4 regions of the Streptomyces sp. NPDC057616 genome follow, and region 1 is predicted to be linked to each of the others. Evidence: riboswitches for the same ligand, from Rfam matches in the RefSeq annotation. Region 1 holds a riboswitch; each other region holds the start of a gene.

Region 1 (5,531 bases):
GACGCCGCCGGCATCAAGCGGCTGGTCACGGACGAGGACATCATCCCGATCGAGACCTTCATCGGCTACGGCGAGTGGTTCCGGGACCGGCTCGTGCCCGAACTGGAGCAGGTGCGGGTCGTCTCCGTGGACCGGCACAAGAGCGGCGGCTTCGAACTGAAGCTGGACTCGGGGGAGTTGTTCACCGCCCGCGCGGTCGTCGTGGCGACCGGCCTGTCCGGCCTGGCGCACCTGCCGGCGGAGCTCGCCGCGGCCGTCCCGGAGGGACCGGCACCCACGGGCCCGGTCTCCCACAGCTCCCAGGAGCACGACCTCACCCGCTACGCCGGCAAGGACCTGATCGTCGTCGGCGCCGGGCAGTCCGCGCTGGAGACGGCGGCGCTGGCGGCCGAGGCAGGCGCGCAGGTCCGGGTGGTCTCCCGCGGCCGCGGCAAGGTCGCCTTCGGGGCGCCGCCGTGGCAGCAGCCGAGGCTGCGCCCCGAGTCGCCCTTCGGCCGCGCCTGGTCCCTGTGGGCGCTCAGCTACTACCCGCACCCCTACCGCCACCTGCCGGCCGGGACCCGCCACTACCTGGTGCGCCGTGTGCTCGGCCCGCTCGGCGCGTGGTGGCTGCGCGATCGTTTCGAGGGGAAGGTGCAGGTCAGCGAGGTCGAGCGGATCGTGCGGGCAGACACGTCCGACGGCAGCCCGAGGCTGACGGTCCGCACGCACGCGGGCCGCCCCGAGGAGCTGTCCGCGGACCATGTGATCGCGGCCACCGGCTACCGGGTCGACATCGCGGCGATGGACTTCCTCGGGCACGAGCTGCGCACCCGTCTGGCGGTCAGCCGGGGCACGCCCCGGCTGGGCGCGGGATACGTCTCCTCGGAGCCGGGTCTGTACTTCACCGGCCTGCCGGCGGCGGCGTCGTACGGCCCGGTGATGCGTTTCGTGTGCGGCACGGAGTTCGCCTCGCCGAGGCTGACCGCGCACCTGGCGTCGGCTCATGGGTAGACCGGGGCCCGGGAGACCGGGCGAGGACGAAGGACCGGCCGGGGCGCGGGAGTTGGGTGGGCGGCGCGGCGGGTACCGTGGTCGTCCGGTTCGCGATGAGTCGGTGGCGCGTCCGGTCCGTATTCTCTGATCATGGCCGCACCCACCGCATATGCACTCATCGCCACCGACCTGGACGGCACGCTGCTGAGAGGCGACGACACGCTGTCCGACCGGTCCCTCGCCGCGCTCGCGCGGGTGGCCGAGGCCGGCGCCCGGCACCTGGTCGTGACGGGCCGCCCGGCCCCCAGAGTGCGGCCGCTCCTCGACATCCTGGGCAGCACGGGGCTCGCGGTGTGCGGACAGGGCGCGCAGGTGTACGACGCCGGCGCGGACCGTCTGCTGTGGTCCGTCACGCTGGACCGGGAGCTGGCGGAGACGGCCCTCGGCAAGATCGAGGCGGAGGTGGGACAGGTGTACGCGGCCGTCGACCAGGACGGCGTGGACGGGCTCACGCTGATCGAGCCCGGCTACCTGATGCCGCACCCCACGCTGCCGGCCGTACGGGTCGACCGGCGCGACGACCTGTGGTGCGCGCCCATCAGCAAGGTGCTGCTGCGCCATCCCGACCTGTCCGACGACGAGTTGGCGGCGACGGCGCGCTCGGTGGTGGGCTCACTGGCCACGGTCACCATGTCGGGACCCGGAACCGTCGAACTCCAGCCATGCGGCATCACCAAGGCGACCGGTCTCGCCCTGGCCGCCGCGCACCTGGGGCTCGGGTCGCTGGAGACGATCGCCTTCGGCGACATGCCCAACGACATCCCGATGTTCGACTGGGCGGCGCACGGCGTCGCCATGGCCAACGCCCATCCGGAACTCAAGGCGGTGGCCGACGAGGTCACCTTGTCGAACGAGGACGACGGCATCGCCGTCGTCCTCGAGCGACTGCTGTGGTAGGAGCCTTTAGTAGGCGCCGTAGACGTTGTCGATCGACCCGTAGCGCGCGGCCGCGTACTTGCAGGCGGCGGTGATGTTGGCGACCGGGTCGTACGGGTTCATCAGCGTGCCGGGCACGTGGTAGGCGAGGAAGGTCGGGTCGATGACCTGGAGCAGACCCTTGGAGGGCGTGCCGGCGAGCGCGTTCGAGTCCCAATTGTTGATGGCGGCGGGGTTGCCCGAGGACTCGCGCATGATGTTGCGGTAGATGCCGTCGTACGAGCCGGGGATGCCGTGCTGCGCCATGACCTGCAGGGAGGCCCGGATCCAGCCGTCGAGGTTGTCGGTGTAGCCCATGGAGGTCGCGGTGAGCGTCGTCGGCGTGGCCGCCGAGGCGCTGGTGGCGCCGATGACCGGCAGGGCGAGGACGGCGGCACCGGTGCCGAGGACGGCGAGCTTGCGGGCCAGGCGGGAGTTCTTGGGACGACGGTGCTGAGCGGCAGCGGACATGGGGGATTCCTCTCCGGCGCCTGCGAGGTGAGCTGTCGGGTTCGGGCGGGAGCGGCCCGGCCGCGCGGCCTTGCGGCGGCGCGGCTTCACCCCGAGCCGGTCCGGGGCAATGCCCGGTCCGGCGACTTACCTGGGTCCCCCGCTCCTGCCGTGCGAGTGAGTTGGTCGATGGGTCGGCCGGGCTGCGGCAGGATTCGGCGTCTGCCCGACTGGCCGGGAACGTATGCGAGAGCACATGTCCGGAACAAGTGCCGGATTCACAGACCATGCCTATTGACCTTGGTCTGAGGTTTATGGGGCACTTGATCCTTTGCTGCTGCCAATCCTCAACTCGTATGCGGACGACGGAAGAACGGAGGCAGCTGATGGACCGTCGGGCCGAGGGTCGACGTGACCCAACTCACTGGCATCCGCAAGAGTGGCAAATCGGGCAATGGGGCCAACTCATGTTCAAACAGCCGCCCGTGAGGAACGCCGGCCTCAAGTCCGTTGGCAGGGACCCTTTTCGGCCTAGGGGCAGATCGCTCATTGAAGGCGAAAAACGGACGAATCAGGGTCGGTGATCTTCGGTCGCAGGATTGCATGTCCGCCGGGGCGGAACCCCACATGTGGTGCAGATCGTTCCCATGGCGGCCGTCCTCTGGAGGGGTGATGTCACGAGCGTCTACGGGACACGGGCCGCCGCCTCCCGCCGGACCGGCCGGCACGCCGATAGACAAGTCGATAGATATCCACTCATATGAGGCGATCAAAAACATAGCGGTCGTGATCCGATACCGCCCGTGGTGGACGGGTGGGCGGCATGGGTGATCGAAAGGTGACCGGATACGCTGACTTGAGTGATGGCAGCGACCTATCGACAAACCGCGTGAACCGCAGGTAGACACCAGCAGACAGGAGACCCCTCGTGACCGTCGTCGGGCCGTTCGGGCTGAGCGTGCGGGACCAGGCTCTGGAAGCCGATGTCCAGGCCGGATTGGCGGCTGTCGAGGAGGGTTTGCTCGAAGCCACCAAGAGTGAGGTCCCCTTCATCACGGAGGCCGCCCAGCACCTGGTGCGGGCGGGTGGCAAGCGGTTCCGCCCCTTGCTGGTGATGCTCGCCGCGCAGTTCGGCGACCCGTACGCGCCGGGTGTCGTGCCCTCGGCCGTGGTGGTGGAGCTGACCCACCTGGCGACGCTGTACCACGACGACGTGATGGACGAGGCCGCCGTGCGGCGCGGCGTGGACAGCGCCAACGCCCGCTGGGGCAACTCGGTCGCGGTCCTCACCGGCGACTTCCTCTTCGCGCGGGCCTCGCACATCCTGGCCGACCTCGGGCCCGAGGCGGTCCGGGTGCAGGCCGAGGCGTTCGAGCGGCTGGTCACCGGGCAGATCCTGGAGACGGCGGGGCCGCAGGACGGGCGGGACCCGGTCGATCACTACCTGGACGTGCTGGGCGGCAAGACCGGCTCGCTGGTGGCCGTCTCCTGCCGCTTCGGGGCGATGATGTCGGGCGCCGACGAGACGGTCGTGGACGTGCTGACGCAGTACGGCGAGCGGCTGGGCGTCGCCTTCCAGCTGGCGGACGACGTGCTGGACATCGCGTCCGAGTCGCGCGAGTCCGGCAAGACACCGGGGACCGACCTGCGCGAGGGCATCCCCACCCTGCCCGTGCTGCGGCTGCGGGAGCGGGCGGCGCGGCTGGGGCTGGCCGAGGACATCGCCCTGTGCGAGCTGCTGGACTCCGACCTGAGCGATGACGCGCGCCTCGAGGAGGCGCTGGCCGGGCTGCGGGCGCACCCCGCGCTGGAGCAGGCCCGCCGCGACACCGTGCGCTATGCCGAGGACGCCCGCGCCGCGCTGGCCCCGCTGACGGAGTGCGACGCGAAGCTGGCGCTGATGGAGATGTGCGACGCGGTGGTGCACCGGGCCGGCTGAGCCGTCCCCGGCGGCGCAGGACACCGTCCACCCGAGTTGTGATACAGGTCACAACTCTGGACTGAGTCCAATCTGAGATCCCTTCCGTAGTCATACACAGAAGGCCGACGCAGGGGGTGTCGGCCGGCCTACGGGGAGAAAACAACATCATGGGCATGAATACGACGTTTTCGAAGCGCCGTAAGAGCCTGATCGTCACCGCTGTCGCGGTGGCCGCCGCCGGCGGTGTCGCCGCCGCGGTGATTCCCGCCTTCGCCGCCTCGGGCGCCCGCGCCGACCACGCGGGGCACGCCGGCGGCATGGGCGGGGAGAGCATCGTGAGCCAGAGCGGGACCGTGTCCGGTGGCACCGGGGGAACCCTCCTCGCCACCAGCCTCCGGGGAGCCAACGAGGTTCCCGTCGCGGGCGGACCGGCCGTCGGGGACAAGGACGGCGCCGCACTGGAGTTCATCAAGGTGAAGGGGGACAAGGTGTCCGTGGCCGTGACCTGGCGCGGCACCGGCAGGCCCACCATGCTCCACATCCACCAGGGCGCCAAGGGCACCAACGGCGGCGTCAAGGTCGACTTCACCGGCCTGCTGAAGGACAGCAGGCGGCACAGCGTCGTCGGGACCGTGAAGGTCGGCGACCCCGGCCTGCTCGCGGCCCTGACCTCCGACCCCGGTTCGTTCTACGCCAACCTGCACACCGCCGAGTTTCCCGGCGGGGCCGTCCGCGGCCAGCTCCACAAGGTCACGGTCGCCGGCTTCGACTTCCGCAGCGCCCTGCACAACTTCCAGGCGTCGGTGGTCAAGGGCAAGCAGATCTACGAGTGCAAGCCCGCCGACGGCGGCGGCTACGCCTTCGCCCAGCGGGACGTCGACGCCCTGCTCGGCGGCGGCATCCGGCACAGCTTCGTCGCACCCAACTCCGGTACGCCGCAGTGGGTCGCGCCGGACGGCAGCGCGGTGACCGGGGCCGTCCTGTCCAAGACGCCGAACGGCGACGGCAACATCCCCGAGCTGGACCTCAAGGCCACGCAGTCGGGCAAGCACCATGGCCTGCTGGCGGACACCGCGGAGATCCTGCGGCTCAACACCGTCGGCGGAACCGCCCCGTCCGGCTCCTGCACGCCCGGCACCGTCACCGGCGTGCCCTACCGGGCGGACTACGTCTTCCTGCAGAGCTGACGCGGGCCGCTGACGGAGACTCA
Region 2 (5,531 bases), on a different contig from region 1:
GCTCCGGCCCGATCTTCACCGCCGCCACGGCCGTGTCCCCGATACCCGATCGGAGTCCCGGCCGTGTCCGGCTATGCTCGGGGAGGCAACATCGCCAAGGGCCCTTAGCTCAATTGGCAGAGCAGTGGACTTTTAATCCATTGGTTGTGGGTTCGAGTCCCACAGGGCCTACCGGTGTCGGTCGGGGCACGACCCGCGACCACCCACAGCGCCCGGGACGGCTTCGGCCGGCCCGGGCGCTGTCCTCTTCCCGCTCCGGCCCCGCCTGCTTTCGTCGCACTCCGGGCCGGCGGCCGGCTACTTAAGTCGCGGGGTTCGCGCCCGAGCGACGACGCGCGGGGACCGCGCCCGGTGCCAGGCTGGGCTCATGAGCGAGAACGAGACCGTCAGGGCCGCCGGCGACTACGTGGGCGCCACCGCCGAGGAGCTGAGCCGGAAGACCACCGCGGACAAGATGGCCGGCGGGGTCAGCCAGAAGGCGCTGTTCCTGCGCCGCGGCAGGATCTCCCTGAACGACGAGCGGCTGGTGCTCGGCGGCTGGGGCGAGAGCGGGGACCTGGTGCTGAGCCGGGCGGACATCACCTCGGTGGACGTCAGGTTCACCGACCTCTACGGCCGTTTCGTCGGGGGCCTGCTGAACGCGGGCAAGCCGCTGATCCTGGACACCGTGCCCGCCGGGGAGATCTACCTGCTGATCGACCGCAAGGAGTTCATGGAGACCACGGACGACCGCGCCTGGGCCGCACGTCTCACGGCGTGGCTGGGCCGGTGAGCCCCCGTCAGCCGGCGTTGAGCTCCGTCAACTGGCCGAGCGGCAGCGTGTGCTGGGTCTGGAGCACCTTGGCGCGCAGATAGCGGACGTTGTGGGCCGTGGTGAAGACGCCGGTGGGGACGCGGTCGCGGACGTCGATGCCGAGGTCGCGCAGCTGGCCCGCCTTGTCGGGGTTGTTGGAGAGCAGGTCGAGGGCGTCGATGCCGAGGGCCCGCAGCATCTGCGCGGCCGCCGTGTAGTCGCGGTCGTCCTCGGGCAGGCCGAGGGCGGCGTTCGCCTCGTAGGTGTCGAGGCCCTGGTCCTGGAGGGCGTAGGCGTCCAGCTTGTTGTAGAGGCCGATGCCGCGGCCCTCCTGGCGCAGGTAGAGCAGCACCCCGCCGCGGTCCGCGATCCGCTCGACCGCCTCGCGCAGCTGGGGGCCGCAGTCGCAGCGGGCCGAGCCGAACACGTCGCCCGTCAGGCACTCGGAATGCAGGCGGACCAGAGGCGTTGTACCGGGGGCCGGGTCGCCGAGCACGACGGCCACGTGCTCCTGGCCGTCGGTCAGGCCGTGGAAGGTGACCAGTTCGGCGTCGACGCTGTAGCCGTCCTGGAAGCGCAGCGGTACCCGGACACGGGCGCGCGTCGTGGCGGCGGGGAAGTCGGGCATGCGGGGTCTCCCGGGTCCGGTCGGTATCTGCTTCAGATTTGAAGCAGATCTACGGTGCAGGACACTACCTCTGCTTTAAATTTGAAGCAACAGAATTGCGGCGCAGCTCACGAACAAGAGCCGGAGGAGCGGCGCCGCCACGGGACGTCCTCCGCGGCGGGGCGCTCCTCGTCGCTCTCCAGCGCCGTGACGATCCCCGAGAAGATGTCCTCCAGCTGTTCCACCTGCTGCGGGGTCAGCCGGTCGAAGAGCAGGGAGCGTACGGTCTCCACATGTCCCGGCGCCGTCCGCTCCAGCACGGCCATCCCCTCGTCCGTCAGTGTGGCGAAGCTGCTGCGCTTGTCCGATGTGCAGTCCTCGCGGCGGACCAGGCCGTCCTTCTCCAGCCGGGTCACGGCGTACGTCAGTCGGCTGCGGGTGATCTTCGACCGCTCGGCCAGGTCGGTCATGCGCAGGCTGCGCCCGGGCACCTCGGAGAGGTTGGCCAGGATGGAGTAGTACAGGTGCGGCATGCCGGCGTCCTGCTGGAGCTGCCGGTCGATCGCGTCCTCCAGGAGGTGCGTCGCGGCGATGTACGCGCGCCAGGCGCGCTGCTCCTTGGAGGTGAGCCAGCGAGTCGTCATACCCCCAGTGTAGGTTTGTTTCAAACTTGAACCAAGCGGTCCGTCCGAGAGTGAGCGCGTCCGATGCCGTACCCCCACGTCCTGCTGTCCGCCGCCGTCTCGCTCGACGGCTACCTCGACGACACCGGCCCCGACCGCCTCCTGCTCTCCAGCCCCGCCGACTTCGACCGCGTGGACGAGGTGCGGGCGTCGGTCGACGCGATCCTGATCGGCGCCGGCACCATCCGCGCCGACAATCCGCGGCTGCTGGTGAACTCCCCGGAGCGCCGGGCCGCGCGGATCGCGGCGGGGCGGCCGGAGTACCCCCTCAAGGTCACCGTCAGCGGTTCCGGCGAGCTGGACCCCGGCGCCAGGTTCTGGCACACCGGCGGCGACAAGCTCCTGTGCACCACCGACAAGGGCGCCGAGCGGGCCCGCGCGCTGGGCCTCGCCGCCGACGTCGTCGCGCTCGGCCCCGACCTCGACTGGCGCACGCTCCTCGCGCATCTGCACGACGAGCGCGGCGTACGGCGCCTGATGGTCGAGGGCGGCGGCACCGTCCACACCCAGCTGCTCCAGCAGGGCCTCGCCGACGAACTCCAGCTCGTCCTCGCCCCGCTCTTCGTGGGCGACCCGGACGCGCCCCGCCTCTTCGGCCCCGGCGCCTACCAGGGCGGCCGCCTGCGCCTCACGGAGACGCGGCACATCGAGGACGTCGTCTTCATGCGCTACGAGCCCACCGCCCCCGGCGCCGGCCCGCTGCCCACCGCCGCCGACCACCACTGGCTGGCCCTCGCCTGCGAGCTGGCGGCCCTGTGCCCGCCCTCCCGCACGGCCTTCAGCGTGGGCGCGCTGATCGTCGCCGCCGACGGCACGGAGCTCGCCCGCGGCCACTCACGCGAGGGCGGCGACCCCGTCGTGCACGCCGAGGAGGCGGCCCTGGCCAAGCTCGACCCGGCCGATCCGAGGCTCGCGTCGGCCACGGTCTACAGCAGCCTGGAGCCCTGCACCCAGCGTGCCTCCCGGCCTAAACCGTGCGCCCGGCTGATCCTCGACGCGGGCGTACGGCGAGTGGTCACGGCCTGGCGGGAGCCCGACACCTTCGTCGCGGGCGCGGACGGCAGCGGCCTGCTGGCGGCCCGGGGCGTCGAGGTCGTCGTACTGGCGGAGCACGAGGAGCAGGCCAAGGCGCCCAACCGTCATCTGCCGGGCTTCTGAGCCGTGGCGTCGGCGGTCCCGCGGATGGCGTATGCTGGTGTCACACCGACGCGGGGTGGAGCAGCTCGGTAGCTCGCTGGGCTCATAACCCAGAGGTCGCAGGTTCAAATCCTGTCCCCGCTACTCAAGGCCCAGGGCCGGAATCCGGAAACGGATTCCGGCCCTGGGTGTTTCCGGCGCGCATGGCCGTCACCGGGCCCTCGTCACCTGCGGTGACCGTCCGACCGCTTTCCGCATAACGACTGACACACCGTCAGAACGGGCGGGGTTTCCGGGGCGAGGCCAACTCGCCCGTTTTTCGCCTCTCTTGGCCCGTACGTCCAGGCCAAAAAGCATTAATGATCAAGCAGAACAGCTTGGAATCGGCACCCCGGGTCTATTAACGTTCGATAACGCAGCGCGGTCGTCCCAGCCGTCACAAGAGGCGGCTCCGTGCGCACGCGCCGAATCCCGCAAGGGAACCGGGGAACCACCACCCAGGGGTGAATCGCGCGGATGCCGTCGTGGAGCCACGACCGGTATACGCGCGTAGGAGACCTTCCTGCTCCGAACCCGTCAGCTAACCCGGTAGGCGAGAAGGAAGGAAAGGAGCGCGCCCACGTGGCGTCCAACCCGCCTGCCCCGGCACCGTTCGTGCCGAGCACCGAGCCCTTCGGCTTCCCCGGCCCCCGCTCCGACGAGGGTCCGTGGGAGGAGTGGAACCCCACCGAGGACTCCGTCGCCCCGGTCCGCGGCCGGCACCGTGTCGCCAAGCAGCGCGGCGGCGGACTCGCCCGCAGCTCCACGGTCCTCGGCGTCGGCGTCATAGCCGCCGTCGGCGCGGGCGGTATGGCCAGCGCCAACACCGGCAAGCCCCCGGTCTCCATCTCCATGCCCGACCTGGGCTCCGTGGGCCACATGTTCGGCGGCTCCGCCGAGACGCCCAAGGGTTCGGCCACCGCGCTCAGCACCGTCGGCGTGAGCACCGAGGACACCGAGCAGGGCGCCCGGGACGCCGGTCAGGCGCTGCGCGACCGCATCATGGCGCAGGCCGAGAGCCAGCAGGTCCAGGTCGACAGCAAGGCCCAGTCCGTCACCGAGGCGGCCCTCGCCAAGCAGGTCGACGACGCCGCCGCCAAGGCGGAGAAGGAGGCCGCGGCCAAGGCCGCCGCCGCCAAGGAGAAGGCCGAGGCGGAGGCCAAGAAGGCCGCCGAGGCCGCGCGCCTGGCCGAACTGGCCAAGCAGTACAAGCTCCCGGTCGTGTCGTACACGATCACCGGCACCTTCGGGCAGCCCGGCTCCATGTGGTCCTCCGGTTACCACACGGGCCTCGACTTCGCCGCCCCCACGGGCACGCCCATCAAGGCCGTCCACAGCGGCACCGTCACCGAGGCCGGCTGGGCCGGCTCGTACGGCTACCGCACGATCGTGACCCTCGACGACGGCACCGAGCTGTGGTTCTGCCACCAGTCGTCGATCAGTGTGAGCGTGGGCCAGAAGGTCAGCACGGGCGAGGTCATCGGCCGCGTCGGCGCCACCGGCAACGTCACCGGCCCGCACCTGCACCTCGAGGTCCACCCGAACGGCCAGGCCGAGGGCATCGACCCGATGACCTGGCTGCGCGGCAAGGGCCTCACCCCTTGATCCACGCCGGGACCCCGGTGGTCCTGGCGGCTTCCCCCCGACGTCAGGGCCGCCGGCGGACGCGCGCGCGTCCGCCGCGCACCCCGTCCCGGTTTACGTGATCTTTGCGGCACCGGCGGAATGGGCCGCTCCGGCGCCGTCGTTGACGTCCAGCATGACGTCTCCTTCTCTGCGCAAGCTCGGCTCCTCCGGCCTCGAGGTCTTCCCGCTCTGCCTCGGCGGCAATGTCTTCGGCTGGACCGCCGACGAGGCCGCTTCCTTCGCCGTGCTCGACGCCTACGCGGCCGCCGGCGGCAACTTCCTCGACACCGCCGACTCCTACTCGGCGTGGATCGACGGCAACCAGGGCGGCGAGTCGGAGACGATCATCGGCCGGTGGGTCAGGGCGCGCGGCAACCGCGACGACGTGGTCATCGCGACCAAGGTCAGCCAGCACCCCGAGTTCCCGGGCCTGACGGCCGCCAACATCAAGGCCGCCGCGGACGCCTCCCTGCGCCGCCTGGGCACCGACCACATCGACCTCTACTACACGCACTTCGACAAGCCCGAGGTGCCGGTCGAGGAGATCGTCGGCGCGCTCGACGAGCTGGTGCGGGCCGGCAAGGTGCGGCACATCGCCGCCTCCAACATCTCGCCCGAACGGCTGCGCGCGTCCCTGGAGTTCTCC
Region 3 (5,531 bases), on a different contig from region 1:
CGGCGCGAAGTAGGGCGTCACGGAGAACGCGAAGTAGGGCGACACGGAGAAGGGGCCGGCGGTTCGGCTCAGTCCAGCAGGCGCCGGCGCAGGCCCTCGCGCAGCTCCGGGGTGACGCCGAGCCCCCGCTCCAGGTAGGTGTCGACGTCGCCCCAGGTCTGCTCGATCGTCTCGAAGGCCGCCGCCAGATACTCGGCGCGGGCCTCGAACAGGGGGCTGAGCAGCTCCATCACCTCGGGGCCGTACCCCGCGCTGGAGGAGCCGCTGCGGTGCACCTTGTAGCGGCGGTGCTTGGCGTTGGACTCCAGGTAGTCGGTGACGATCGCGTCGCGCTCGACGCCCAGCGCGAGCAGCGTCACCGCGATCGACAGACCCGCGCGGTCCTTGCCCGCAGCGCAGTGCATCAGCGCGGGCACGCTGTCCTCGGCGAGCGAGCGCAGCACGCGCGCGTGCTCGGCGGTGCGCTCCTTGATGATCGTGCGGTAGGAGGAGATCATCCGGCCGGCGGCCTGGCCGTCGCCCAGGATGCCGCGCAGCTGCTCGATCTCGCCGTCGCGCACCATCTTCCAGAACTCCGCGCCGTCGGCCGGGTCGGTCAGCGGCAGGTTCACGTTGCGCACGCCCGGCAGCTCGACGTCCGGGCCCTCCAGCTTCTGGTCCGCGGCGTTGCGGAAGTCGAAGATCGTGTGCAGGCCCAGGGTGGAGAGGAAGGCGGCGTCCTCCTCGGTCGCGTGCGCGAGGTGGCCGCTGCGGAACAGCACTCCGTGCCGCACCCGCCGCCCGTCCGTGGTCGGGAGGCCGCCGACGTCACGGAAGTTGCGGACACCGGCGAGCTCGGGTTCGGTCGACGGAATCTGCTGCGTCACGGGTGCTCCTCCCACTCCGCCCGAACGGCGCGACTCGTCGACGGGCGCTCCGACGACCATACGACATGCATTCCTTGGGCAATGAGTTGTCCACAGGCGTTGCGACCAGGCCTCACTGCCCTTGATGATGTTGGCAATTGAGCGCACCTGTTCGGATGTGTGGGGGCTGGAATGCTGGAAATCGCCGACAACGGCCGTACATGGCTTCTCAGTGGGCCGGCGAGCAGTTACGCCGTGCATCTCACCGAGGGCGACGAGCTGCTGCATCTGCACTGGGGCCCGAAGATCACGCTCGGCGACGCCGAGGCCCTCGCCCTGCGCCCGCTGCCCGACTACTGGCCCTTCGAGTCCCCGCTCGACGGCCGCGAGGAGTACCCGGTCGAGGGCGGCCCCCGCTTCGTGCGTCCCGCCCTGTCCGTCCGCACCGACGAGCGGCGCGGCACCGAGTGGCGCTTCGAGGGCCACGACACCGAGCCCGGCGCCGACGGTGGGCTGCGGCTGCGCTTTCGCGACGGCGGGCTGACGATCACGCTGCACTACCGCATGCGGCACGACGTCGTGGAGCGCTGGGTGAGCCTTGCCAACGAGGGGCCCGTGCTGGAGCTGCTGCGCGCCGACGCCGCCACCTGGACGCTGCCCGAGCGTGCGGACTGGCGCCTGTCCCAGCTGCACGGACGCTGGGCCGCCGAGTCCCGGCTGACCGCCTCACCCCTCACCTACGGCGAGAAGGTCATCGGCAGCCGCCGCGGCCACACCGGGCACCAGCACCTGCCCTGGGTCGCCCTGGACACCGACGCGACCGAGGAGCACGGCGAGGTCTACGGCTGCGCGCTGGGCTGGTCCGGCTCCTGGCGGATCGCGGTGGCGCAGCTGCCGGACGCGCGCGTGCAGATCACCGGCGGCGCCGGACACGACGACTCCGGGCTGCTGCGCCTGGCGGCGGGGGAGTCGTACACCACACCCGTCTTCGCCGGCCTGTGGAGCGACGGCGGCTTCGGCGGCGCGAGCCGCGCCTGGCACGCCTACCAGCGCGCGTACGTGATCCCGGACGCGGACCGGGACCGCCCGGTGCTGTTCAACTCCTGGGAGGCCACGGAGTTCGACATCACCGAGGAGCAGCAGTCGGCGCTCGCCCGGCGGGCCGCCGCGATCGGCGTCGAGCTGTTCGTCGTCGACGACGGCTGGTTCGGCAGGCGCACCAGTGACCGGGCCGGGCTCGGCGACTGGACGCCCAACCCGGACCGCTTCCCGAAGGGGCTCGGACCCCTCGCGGAGTATGTGCACGCCCTCGGGATGCAGTTCGGCATCTGGGTCGAGCCCGAGATGGTCAACCCGGACAGCGACCTGTACCGCGAGCACCCCGACTGGGTCCAGTTCCAGCCGGGACGAAAGCGGACGGAACTGCGCAATCAGCTCGTACTGAACCTGGCCCGCGAAGACGTCCAGGAGTACCTGTGGCAGCAGCTCGACACGCTGCTGTCCAGCGCCCCGATCGACTACGTGAAGTGGGACTTCAACCGCGCCTTCACCGACGCGGGCTGGCCCGGCGAGCCGTATCCGCAGCGGCTGTGGACCGACCATGTCCACGCGCTGTACGCCCTGTTGGACCGGCTGCGCGCGGCCCACCCCGGTGTCGCCTTCGAGTCCTGCTCGGGCGGCGGCGGCCGTATCGACCTCGGGATCATGAGCCGTACGGACCAGGTGTGGACCTCCGACAACACCGACCCGCTGGACCGGCTCGCCATCCAGCACGGCTTCAGCCAGATCCACCCCGCGCGCGTGATGGCCGCCTGGGTCACCGACAGCCCCAACACCCAGCTCAACGGCCGCGTCAGCTCGCTGCGCTTCCGGTTCGTCAGCTCCATGGCCGGCGTGCTCGGAGTCGGCGGCGACCTGACCCGCTGGAGCGAGGAGGAGCTGGCCGAGGCGGGGGAGTGGGTCGCCCTCTACAAGGAGATCCGGCCCCTGGTGCAGCACGGCGACCTCCATCGGCTTCGCCCGCCGGCGGGCGGTCTGAGTGCGGTGCAGTACGTGCGCGGGGACGACGCGGTCGTCCTGGCCTGGCTCCAGGCGCAGAGCCACGGTGAACCCGTGCCCGCGTTGCGGCTCAAGGGCCTTGACCCGACAGCGGCGTACGAATGCCTCGAAACGGGCGAAATCCTTAGGGGCGCCGTCCTCCTGCACCACGGACTGCGCACCGGACTGCGCGGCGATCTGGACGCGGCCGTCTTCCGACTGCGCCGCATCTGAGCGATGTGTCCGTATTGGCCGAACTCGCTCCGGAATAAGGCCTCCTGGCGGTAAGGCGCGTGAGGAGCGTCATATCCGTGACCGACCGTGGTCCGTCATGTTCACGTAATTCACGTGCTTCACAAGGGAATTCGACCGGCAAGACGCTCCCGTAATCCACACAGGGTCACCACTATTTCCCATTAAGGATCAACGGAAACGCTTTCCCGGGGAACCGTCACTTGTCCCTTTGCGTCTTCGTCGCTTACGTTCGCCACCGATCCGGACGGACGCCCAATCCTGCCGCCGCCCGGTGCCCGCACAACTCACCCGTGAACGGCAGGAACGGGGGACCCACAGGTTTGACCGCCTGTTCCGGTCTCCGGAACGGCTTGGGGTAAAGCCGCGTCAAACGCGCGGCCGGGCATCTCCAGCTCGCACCCGACAGCTCACCTCGTAGGCGCCGGAGAGGAATTCGTCATGCCCGCGAAGGGTAAGCACCGCCGTCCGAAGTCCCTGCGCTTCACCCGCACCATCGCCGTCGCCGGAACCGGTGGCGCCGCGCTCGCGCTGCCGCTCATGGGTGCCACCGGCGCCCACGCCGCCACCGCGGACTCCGTTTCCCAGTCGGTTTCGCAAAAGGCCGTCCAGTCCCTTCCGGGTGCCGAGAAGAAGGCCACCGAGAAGAAGAGTGCCGCGCATCACAACGGCGTTCGGACCTACTCGGTGCGGTCCGGCGACTATCTCGCGAAGATCGCCGACGAGCAGCACGTGTCCGGTGGCTGGAAGAAGATCTACTCGGACAACCGCCAGGCCGTCGGCGACGACCCGTCGCTGATCCACCCGGGCCTGAAGCTCACGCTCGGCGAGAAGGCGGCGCCGAGCGCCACCAAGTCCTCGGCCGCCCCGAAGGCCTCCGCCAAGAAGCCGGCGGTCAAGAAGTCGGCCGTCAAGAAGTCGACGGCGAAGAAGACCACCGCGACGCAGGCCTCCGAGACCACCGGCAGCGGCTTCACCCTCCCGGTGAACAGCTCCGCCATCGGCACCGGCTACAAGGTGGCCGGCAGCATGTGGTCCAGCGGCTACCACACCGGCGTCGACTTCGTCGTCCCGACCGGCACCACCGTCAAGGCGGTCGGCACGGGCACGGTCGTCTCCGCCGGCTGGGGCGGCGCGTACGGCAACCAGGTCATCATCAAGCTGGCCGACGGCCACTACGCGCAGTACGGCCACCTGTCCCAGATATCCGTCTCGGCCGGCCAGGCCGTGACCGCGGGCCAGCAGCTCGGCCTCTCCGGCGCGACCGGCAACGTGACCGGCCCGCACCTGCACTTCGAGATCCGCACCACGCCGAACTACGGCTCCGACGTGGACCCGGTCTCCTACCTCCGCTCGAAGGGCGTCACCGTCGGCTGACACCCCCCGCAGCAACCTGCCTGACACGCTGCCGAAGGCCGGACCTCGATCCCCGGGTCCGGCCTTCGGTATGTCCGCGCACAGGTACGGCAGTTGAGACGGCAACAGCCTGGGCCGGCCGGTTATTCCGCCCTTGGTCAATACTTTAGAAGTGTCTTATCTCACCGCTCGTCAACCCCTTCCGGCGCTTTCTTACGGTCGCGTAGGTCACATTCGAAGGTGGATCATCGGTCGATGTGGCAGACGATTCGAAGAGTGACAGCAGAGCAGTGATCGGGTCGTACGTTGCGGTGGGGGACAGCTTCACCGAGGGCGTCGGCGACCCCGGCCCCGACGGGGCGTTCGTCGGCTGGGCCGACCGTTTCGCGGTGCTCCTTGCGGACCGCCGACCCGAGGGCGACTTCGGCTACACGAACCTGGCGGTGCGCGGGAAGCTGCTCGACCAGATCGTGGCGGACCAGGTCCCCCAGGCGATCGCCCTGAAGCCGGAGCTGGTCTCCTTCTGCGCGGGCGGCAACGACATCATCCGGCCCGGCACCGACCCCGACGAGGTCGCCGAGCGCTTCGAGCGGGCCGTCGTCCGGCTCACCGAAGCCGCCGGCACCGTCATGGTGACCACCGGGTTCGACACCCGGGGCGTGCCCGTGCTCAAGCACCTGCGCGGCAAGATCGCCACCTACAACGGCCATGTCCGCGCCATCGCCGACCGGTACGGCTGCCCGGTGCTCGACCTGTGGTCCCTCAAGACCGTCCAGGACCGCCGGGCCTGGGACGGCGACCGGCTGCACCTCTCGCCCGAGGGGCACACGCGCGTGGCGCTGCGCGCCGGGCAGGTCCTCGGCCTCGACGTGCCGGCCGACCCGGACCAGCCCTGGCCGCCGCTCCCGCACCGCGGCGCCCTCGAGATCCGCCGGGACGACGTGCACTGGGCGCGCGAGTACCTGGTGCCGTGGATCGGCCGCCGGCTGCGCGGCGAGTCCTCCGGCGACCACGTCACCGCCAAGGGCGCGCTGTCGCCCG
Region 4 (5,531 bases), on a different contig from region 1:
GCCACATCATGGGGTGGCGCCCGTCCGGCTAGTGTCTGTCCACTGCCTACAAAAGTCCCGGAGGAGTCATGGCGTTCGGCTGGATCGACGAACAGGCGCGCCAGCGCCGTCGCGCCGGACTCGTACGGACCCTGCGGCCGCGTCCGTCCGGCTCCCCGCTCCTCGATCTCGCGAGCAACGACTACCTGGGTCTGGCCCGCCACCCCGAGGTCACCGAGGGCGCGGCCGCGGCGGCGCGGACCTGGGGCGGCGGCGCGACCGGGTCCCGGCTGGTCACCGGCACGACCGAGCTGCACACCGAGCTGGAGCGCGAGCTGGCGGACTTCTGCGGCTTCGAGGCGGCCCTGGTCTTCTCCTCCGGCTACGCCGCCAACCTCGCCGCGGTCGCCACGCTGGCGCCGCACGGTTCGCTGATCGTCTCCGACGCGGGCAACCACGCCTCCCTCATCGACGGCTGCCGGCTGGCCCGGGGCGCCAAGCAGGTGGTCGGGCACGCCGACCCGGAGGCCGTGCGCAAGGCGCTGCGGACGCACGAGGGCCCGGCCGTCGTGGTGTCGGACACCGTCTTCTCGGTCGACGGTGACGCCGCCCCGCTGGCCGAACTGGCCGCCGCCTGCCGTGAGCGCGGCGCGGGACTGCTGGTGGACGACGCCCACGGCCTGGGCGTCCTGGGCGAGGGCGGCCGGGGTGCCGCGGACGCCGCGGGACTCGCGGGCGCGGACGACCTCGTCGTCACGGTCACGCTGTCCAAGTCGCTCGGCAGCCAGGGTGGAGCCGTCCTCGGTCCCGCCAAGGTCATCGACCATCTCGTCAACGCGGCCCGGACGTTCATCTTCGACACGGGACTCGCACCCGCCGCTGCGGGCGCTGCCCTCGCGGCCCTGCGGCTGCTGCGCCGCGAGCCGCAGCGGGCGGCACGGGCGCGCTCGGTGGCCGCCGAGCTGCACGCACGGCTGAGCGCCGCGGGTCATGAGGCGGTACGCCCGGACGCCGCGGTGGTCTCGGTGCGCGCGCCCTCCCCGGAACAGGCCGTGCAGTGGGCGGCCGACTGCCGTACGGCCGGCCTCGCCGTGGGGTGCTTCCGTCCTCCTTCCGTGCCCGACGGCATCTCACGGCTGAGGCTGACCGCCCGTGCGGACCTGACCGGGGCAGAGATCGAACGCGCTGTCCTGGTGATCGGCGAGACGCGACCATGAGTCGGCGTGACACGGCCGTGTACCGCGCGATGCAGGACTGATCAGGACTGATCAGAAATGGTCAGGACACGACTGCGGCCGTGAAGTCCGTCCAGCTCTCGGGGGAGAAGAGCAGGGCGGGACCGCTCGGGTCCTTGGAGTCGCGCACGGCGAGCAGCCCGGCCAGGGGCCCGGAACAGGGTCGCGCCGTTTCGACGCAGTTGTTCGCTCCGGTGCTGTAGCTGCTGCGCAGCCACCGCACACCGTGCAGATCGGTACTGGAAGGAACGTGCCGAGGAGGTGCAGACATGGTGCCTCCTTACGCGCCGTCACCTATCGCGGCGATGTAATCCAACGAGTCCTCGGGCGAAAGGGCGTGGGACTGGAGGTCCTTGAAGGCCTCGCTGTAAGCCCGGAGGTCTTCTTTCCGTTCGAGGTAGAGGCTACTCGTCAAGTGGTCGAGAACAACCACGTCCAGATCAGAAGTGCTCGAAAACGAGAAGATTACGAAAGGCCCCGTGACGCCGACATGCGCACCGGCGGCGAACGGCAGTACCTGCAGCCGCACTTGAGGCAGATGCGCCGTGTCCAGCAGGCGCCGCAGCTGAAGCGCCATGACGTCGGGGCCACCGACCTCCCGGCGCAGCACCGCCTCGTCCAGCACCGCGCTCAGGCTCAGCGGCCGGTCCGAGCGCAGAACGTCCTGCCTGGCCAGCCGGACCTCGACCAGCGCGTCGAGATCGGCGTCCTCCAGCCCGCCGACCGCCGCCCTGGTCACCGCGCGTGCGTAATCGGGCGTCTGGAGCAGACCGGGCACCACGGACGTCTCCAGCGTGCTCATCGCGCTCGCCTGGGACTCCAGGCTGATGAAGTCGCGGTAGGTGGGCGGCAGCACCCCGCGATAGGCGTGCCACCAGTGGTGCCGGCCGCCGCTCTCGTCGGACCCCGCCAACACCAGCAGCAACTCCCGCAGTTGGGCGTCGGAGACGGCGTAGACGTCGAGAAGTAACCGCACATCGGCCGGTTTCACCCCGCTGGCGCCGGTTTCGATGCGGCTCACCTTCGACTGGTGCCAGCCCGCGAGCCGGGCCGCCTCACCACTGGTGAGCCCCGCACTCGCGCGCAACTCACGCAATTCGGCGCCCAGCTTCCGGCGGCGCACCGCGGGACCGTGCTGCATGCGCTACTCCTTACTCCTTCCGGGCCACCCAAATACGGTCTCCCGTCGCAGAGTTCACCGCATCGAGCGACAGATATATGCATATCTTGGTGGATCGCCACCCGTGACAGGCGCAGTAATGGCAGTCTGGCGACGAAGCACCAGTCCGGGACCGTACTCGAACCATCCGCTCCGTGTCGGACTCCGGCCCCGTGGGAAAGGGACGACCGCGCCATGGCAGACCATCTGGAAGCATCCGTCACTCTGCCGAGCGAGCCCGCCTCGGTCTCCGCGGCCCGCGGCTACGTCGTCGACACGCTCGCGGAGTGGGGGCTTCCAGCGAGCAGCGACACCGCCGAGACCGTCCGGCTGATCGTCTCCGAACTGGCCACCAACGCCGTACAGCACACCTTCGGGCAGTCACCCACCTTCACGGTGGACATCCAGCTCCACCGTGACGAGGAGCTGCGCATCGGTGTCACGGACTCCCACCCCCGCTTCCCGAAGCGGCTGCCCGCCGCCGTCCAGCAGGACAACGGCCGGGGCATGGTGATCATCCGCTGGCTGGCTGCGGAGTGCGGCGGACGGCTGCGGGTTCGGCCCACCAGGGAGGGCGGCAAGACGGTCTCCATCGAACTGCCGTGGACCGCCCCGGCGGAGCCCGTGACGGCAGGAGGGCAGCAGGAGCCGTAGCGGAGCGGCTGGGCTCAGTCGGACGCGGCGGCACGGCGCACCAGCCGGGGCAGCAGTCCCCACAGTCCGAGGCACACGCAGAGGGTCGCGGCACCCGCGGCCGCCCCCGCGGCGCGGCTGTGCGTCGTCACATCGACCACCAGCAGCACCGATCCGGTGAAGGCGAACATCAGCACACCCATGCCGACCGTGGCGAGCCTCGACGAGACCTGCACGATGTGCGGCTTGGCGCCGCGCCGGAAGAGCGAGCGGTGCAGCGCGGCGGGCGCGGTGAACAGCGCGGCCGCGAGGACCGTGAGCAGCAGCGTGATGACGTACGTGCCGCGCTGGAGCGCGTCGAGCGACGGGAAGCGCTGGGTGAAGGCCAGGCTCAGCAGGAAGGCGAAGAGGATCTGGACCCCGGTCTGGACGACGCGCAGCTCCTGCAGCAGCTCGACGAAGTTGCGGTCGGCGCGCTCGAGCGGCGTCTCGTTGCGCGCGGTACAGCGACGGTGCTCGGACATGTCCTACGGGTATCCCGCCGAGCCCGGGTCAGGCCCCGCGGGGACGGCGGCGTGTCAGGTCGCCGCCGTCCCCGCGGGAGAGTCAGCTGACCCGGCCGTACCAGACGCTCTTCGTCCAGATCTTCTGCAGTTTCACGACATCGCCCGTCTTCGGCGCGTGCCAGATCTTCCCCTTCCCCGCGTAGATGCCCACGTGGTAGACGCTGGAGCCCGAGTGGAAGAACACGAGGTCTCCGGCCTTGCGGCTCCTCGCGGAGATGTGGTGGGTCCGGTTGTACTGCTGGGCCGCCGTGCGGGGCAGCTTCTTGCCCGCCTTCTTGAACGAGTACAGCGTGAGCCCGGAGCAGTCGAACCGGCGCGGCCCTATGGCGCCCCACTTGTACGGGGAACCCTTTTTGGAGGCCGCGATCTGAAGTGCCTTCGTCGCCGGCGTGGCGGCCGCGGCGTCGGAGGCGACACCCGGGACCACGATGGAGCCGCCCACTGCGGCAATGGTGAGAGCCGAAGCCGTACCGGCCCGGACCATGAGCGACGGGACACGATTGAGCGCAGTCATGCGCAACCCTTCGTCAGCCGCCTGTGAAGGATGACCTGTCGGATTCGGGCTGGCGAAGTTGCCCGGCCGCTGACGCGGCTTCACCCCAAGGGCTGCTCGACCCGGCCATGGCGTGACCGTTCCGGCGACCCGTCGTGCTTGGGTCCTCCACTCCTGCCGATCCACTCCTGTCGACCAGTCATCCGCGCGGCGGCAGGACTCGGCGTCCGCCCGGATCGCCCCGCCGCTGCGGCGGGGGCTTGTCGTCAGACAGGGATCTTCGCCTACCGATGTCCGAAAATCCCAATGGAACCGGGGATTTGTGTTGTTACTCACCACTCGCCCGTTCGGGTGGACACCCCTGTGTTCGAACAGGTGTTGAGGGCCCGGACGAGCCTCGGACCAGCGGCGGAACGCTCCATTCCGCCCTGAGGGCACGCGCGTTGCGCAACTTGGGCGGTCGAAAAATTGGACCTGTGTCTACTCCAAAAGGCGGTACCTCATTTGGTCCGTTTAGAGGCCGGTCCGGACACCTCGCCGTCGAAGCGCGGTGTCCGGGCCGTCCGAGCGTGCGTCAACTGTCGGGGTGTGCGGGCACCGTGACCCGCGCCGTACGCCGCTCGCCGTCCAGCACCCGCAGGGCGCGGACCAGTGTCGGCGCGTGCACCTCGGTCTCGCCGCGCTGGTGCATCAGCGCCAGCGCGTCGCGCAGCTCGACGGCCTTGCCGACCAGCGCCTGCGCGGCCCGCAGCCCGCGGTAGGTGTCTCCGTGGCGCGCCGGATTGATGCGTCCGAGCAGGTCGACGACGTCGAGGTAACGGTCGATCAACTCGCCCTCGGCGCGCGTGAGGGCGGGCAGCGGCGGCAGTTCGGGTGGCAGCACCGGTCGCTCACCGCCCGGTGGGCGGGGCGAGGGTGGCCTTACGGCTGGTGACGATGCGGTCCACCAGTCCGTACTCCAGCGCCCCTTGGGCGTCGAGGACGTGGTCGCGCTCGATGTCGGCGCTCACCTGCTCGTGGCTGCGCCCGGTGTGCCGGACGAGCATCTCCTCGAGGCGGTCCCGCGTCCGTGTCATCTCGTCGGCCTGGATGGCGAGATCGCTGGCCTGGCCCTGGACCGGTTCGTACAGGGCCGGCTGATGGATCATCACGCGCGCGCCCGGCAGCGCGAGCCGCTTGCCGGGCGTGCCGGCCGCGAGCAGCACCGCCGCGGACGACCCCGCCTGCCCCATGCAGATCGTCTCCACGTCGCACCCGACGAAGCGCATGGTGTCGTAGATCGCGGACATGGCCGTGAAGGAGCCGCCGGGGGAGTTGATGTAGAGCGAGATGTCGCGGTCCGGGTCCTGGTACTCGAGGTGCATGAACTGCGCCATTACGTCGTTCGCCGACGTGTCGTCGATCGGCGTGCCGAGGAAGACGATCCGCTCCTCCAGCAGCTTCGAGTACGGATCCATCGTCTTGTG

What was found. A riboswitch is a leader RNA that binds a small molecule or an ion and turns the genes downstream of it on or off. The one in region 1 is predicted to bind cyclic di-AMP.
Region 2: it holds a riboswitch for cyclic di-AMP, as region 1 does, so the genes downstream of both, ACFU97_RS40140 (M23 family metallopeptidase) here and ACFU97_RS34470 (transglycosylase SLT domain-containing protein) in region 1, are expected to answer to the same signal.
Region 3: it holds a riboswitch for cyclic di-AMP, as region 1 does, so the genes downstream of both, ACFU97_RS13785 (peptidoglycan DD-metalloendopeptidase family protein) here and ACFU97_RS34470 (transglycosylase SLT domain-containing protein) in region 1, are expected to answer to the same signal.
Region 4: it holds a riboswitch for cyclic di-AMP, as region 1 does, so the genes downstream of both, ACFU97_RS28805 (C40 family peptidase) here and ACFU97_RS34470 (transglycosylase SLT domain-containing protein) in region 1, are expected to answer to the same signal.

What each region holds. Positions count from the first base shown of each region.
Region 1 is NZ_JBHVGU010000034.1:97,630-103,160, forward strand. It holds gene ACFU97_RS34460 (FAD-dependent oxidoreductase) at 1-993, shown strand, start outside; gene ACFU97_RS34465 (HAD family hydrolase) at 1,126-1,932, shown strand; gene ACFU97_RS34470 (transglycosylase SLT domain-containing protein) at 1,939-2,421, opposite strand; cyclic di-AMP (ydaO/yuaA leader) riboswitch at 2,426-2,631, opposite strand; gene ACFU97_RS34475 (polyprenyl synthetase family protein) at 3,329-4,339, shown strand; gene ACFU97_RS34480 (CHRD domain-containing protein) at 4,495-5,508, shown strand.
Region 2 is NZ_JBHVGU010000049.1:20,901-26,431, reverse strand. It holds tRNA gene ACFU97_RS40170 (tRNA-Lys) at 99-171, shown strand; gene ACFU97_RS40165 (hypothetical protein) at 368-772, shown strand; gene ribA (GTP cyclohydrolase II) at 780-1,421, opposite strand; gene ACFU97_RS40155 (MarR family winged helix-turn-helix transcriptional regulator) at 1,529-2,044, opposite strand; gene ACFU97_RS40150 (dihydrofolate reductase family protein) at 2,108-3,241, shown strand; tRNA gene ACFU97_RS40145 (tRNA-Met) at 3,291-3,364, shown strand; cyclic di-AMP (ydaO/yuaA leader) riboswitch at 3,673-3,830, shown strand; gene ACFU97_RS40140 (M23 family metallopeptidase) at 3,842-4,864, shown strand; gene ACFU97_RS40135 (aldo/keto reductase) at 5,019-5,531, shown strand, end outside.
Region 3 is NZ_JBHVGU010000009.1:183,862-189,392, reverse strand. It holds gene ACFU97_RS13800 (DUF6126 family protein) at 1-13, shown strand, start outside; gene ACFU97_RS13795 (tyrosine-protein phosphatase) at 69-866, opposite strand; gene ACFU97_RS13790 (alpha-galactosidase) at 1,038-3,116, shown strand; cyclic di-AMP (ydaO/yuaA leader) riboswitch at 3,393-3,571, shown strand; gene ACFU97_RS13785 (peptidoglycan DD-metalloendopeptidase family protein) at 3,576-4,511, shown strand; gene ACFU97_RS13780 (SGNH/GDSL hydrolase family protein) at 4,781-5,531, shown strand, end outside.
Region 4 is NZ_JBHVGU010000025.1:45,448-50,978, forward strand. It holds gene ACFU97_RS28780 (8-amino-7-oxononanoate synthase) at 69-1,196, shown strand; gene ACFU97_RS28785 (DUF397 domain-containing protein) at 1,258-1,485, opposite strand; gene ACFU97_RS28790 (helix-turn-helix domain-containing protein) at 1,495-2,355, opposite strand; gene ACFU97_RS28795 (ATP-binding protein) at 2,569-3,027, shown strand; gene ACFU97_RS28800 (DUF6328 family protein) at 3,042-3,530, opposite strand; gene ACFU97_RS28805 (C40 family peptidase) at 3,613-4,086, opposite strand; cyclic di-AMP (ydaO/yuaA leader) riboswitch at 4,090-4,301, opposite strand; gene ACFU97_RS28810 (hypothetical protein) at 4,640-4,948, opposite strand; gene ACFU97_RS28815 (ATP-dependent Clp protease proteolytic subunit) at 4,956-5,531, opposite strand, start outside.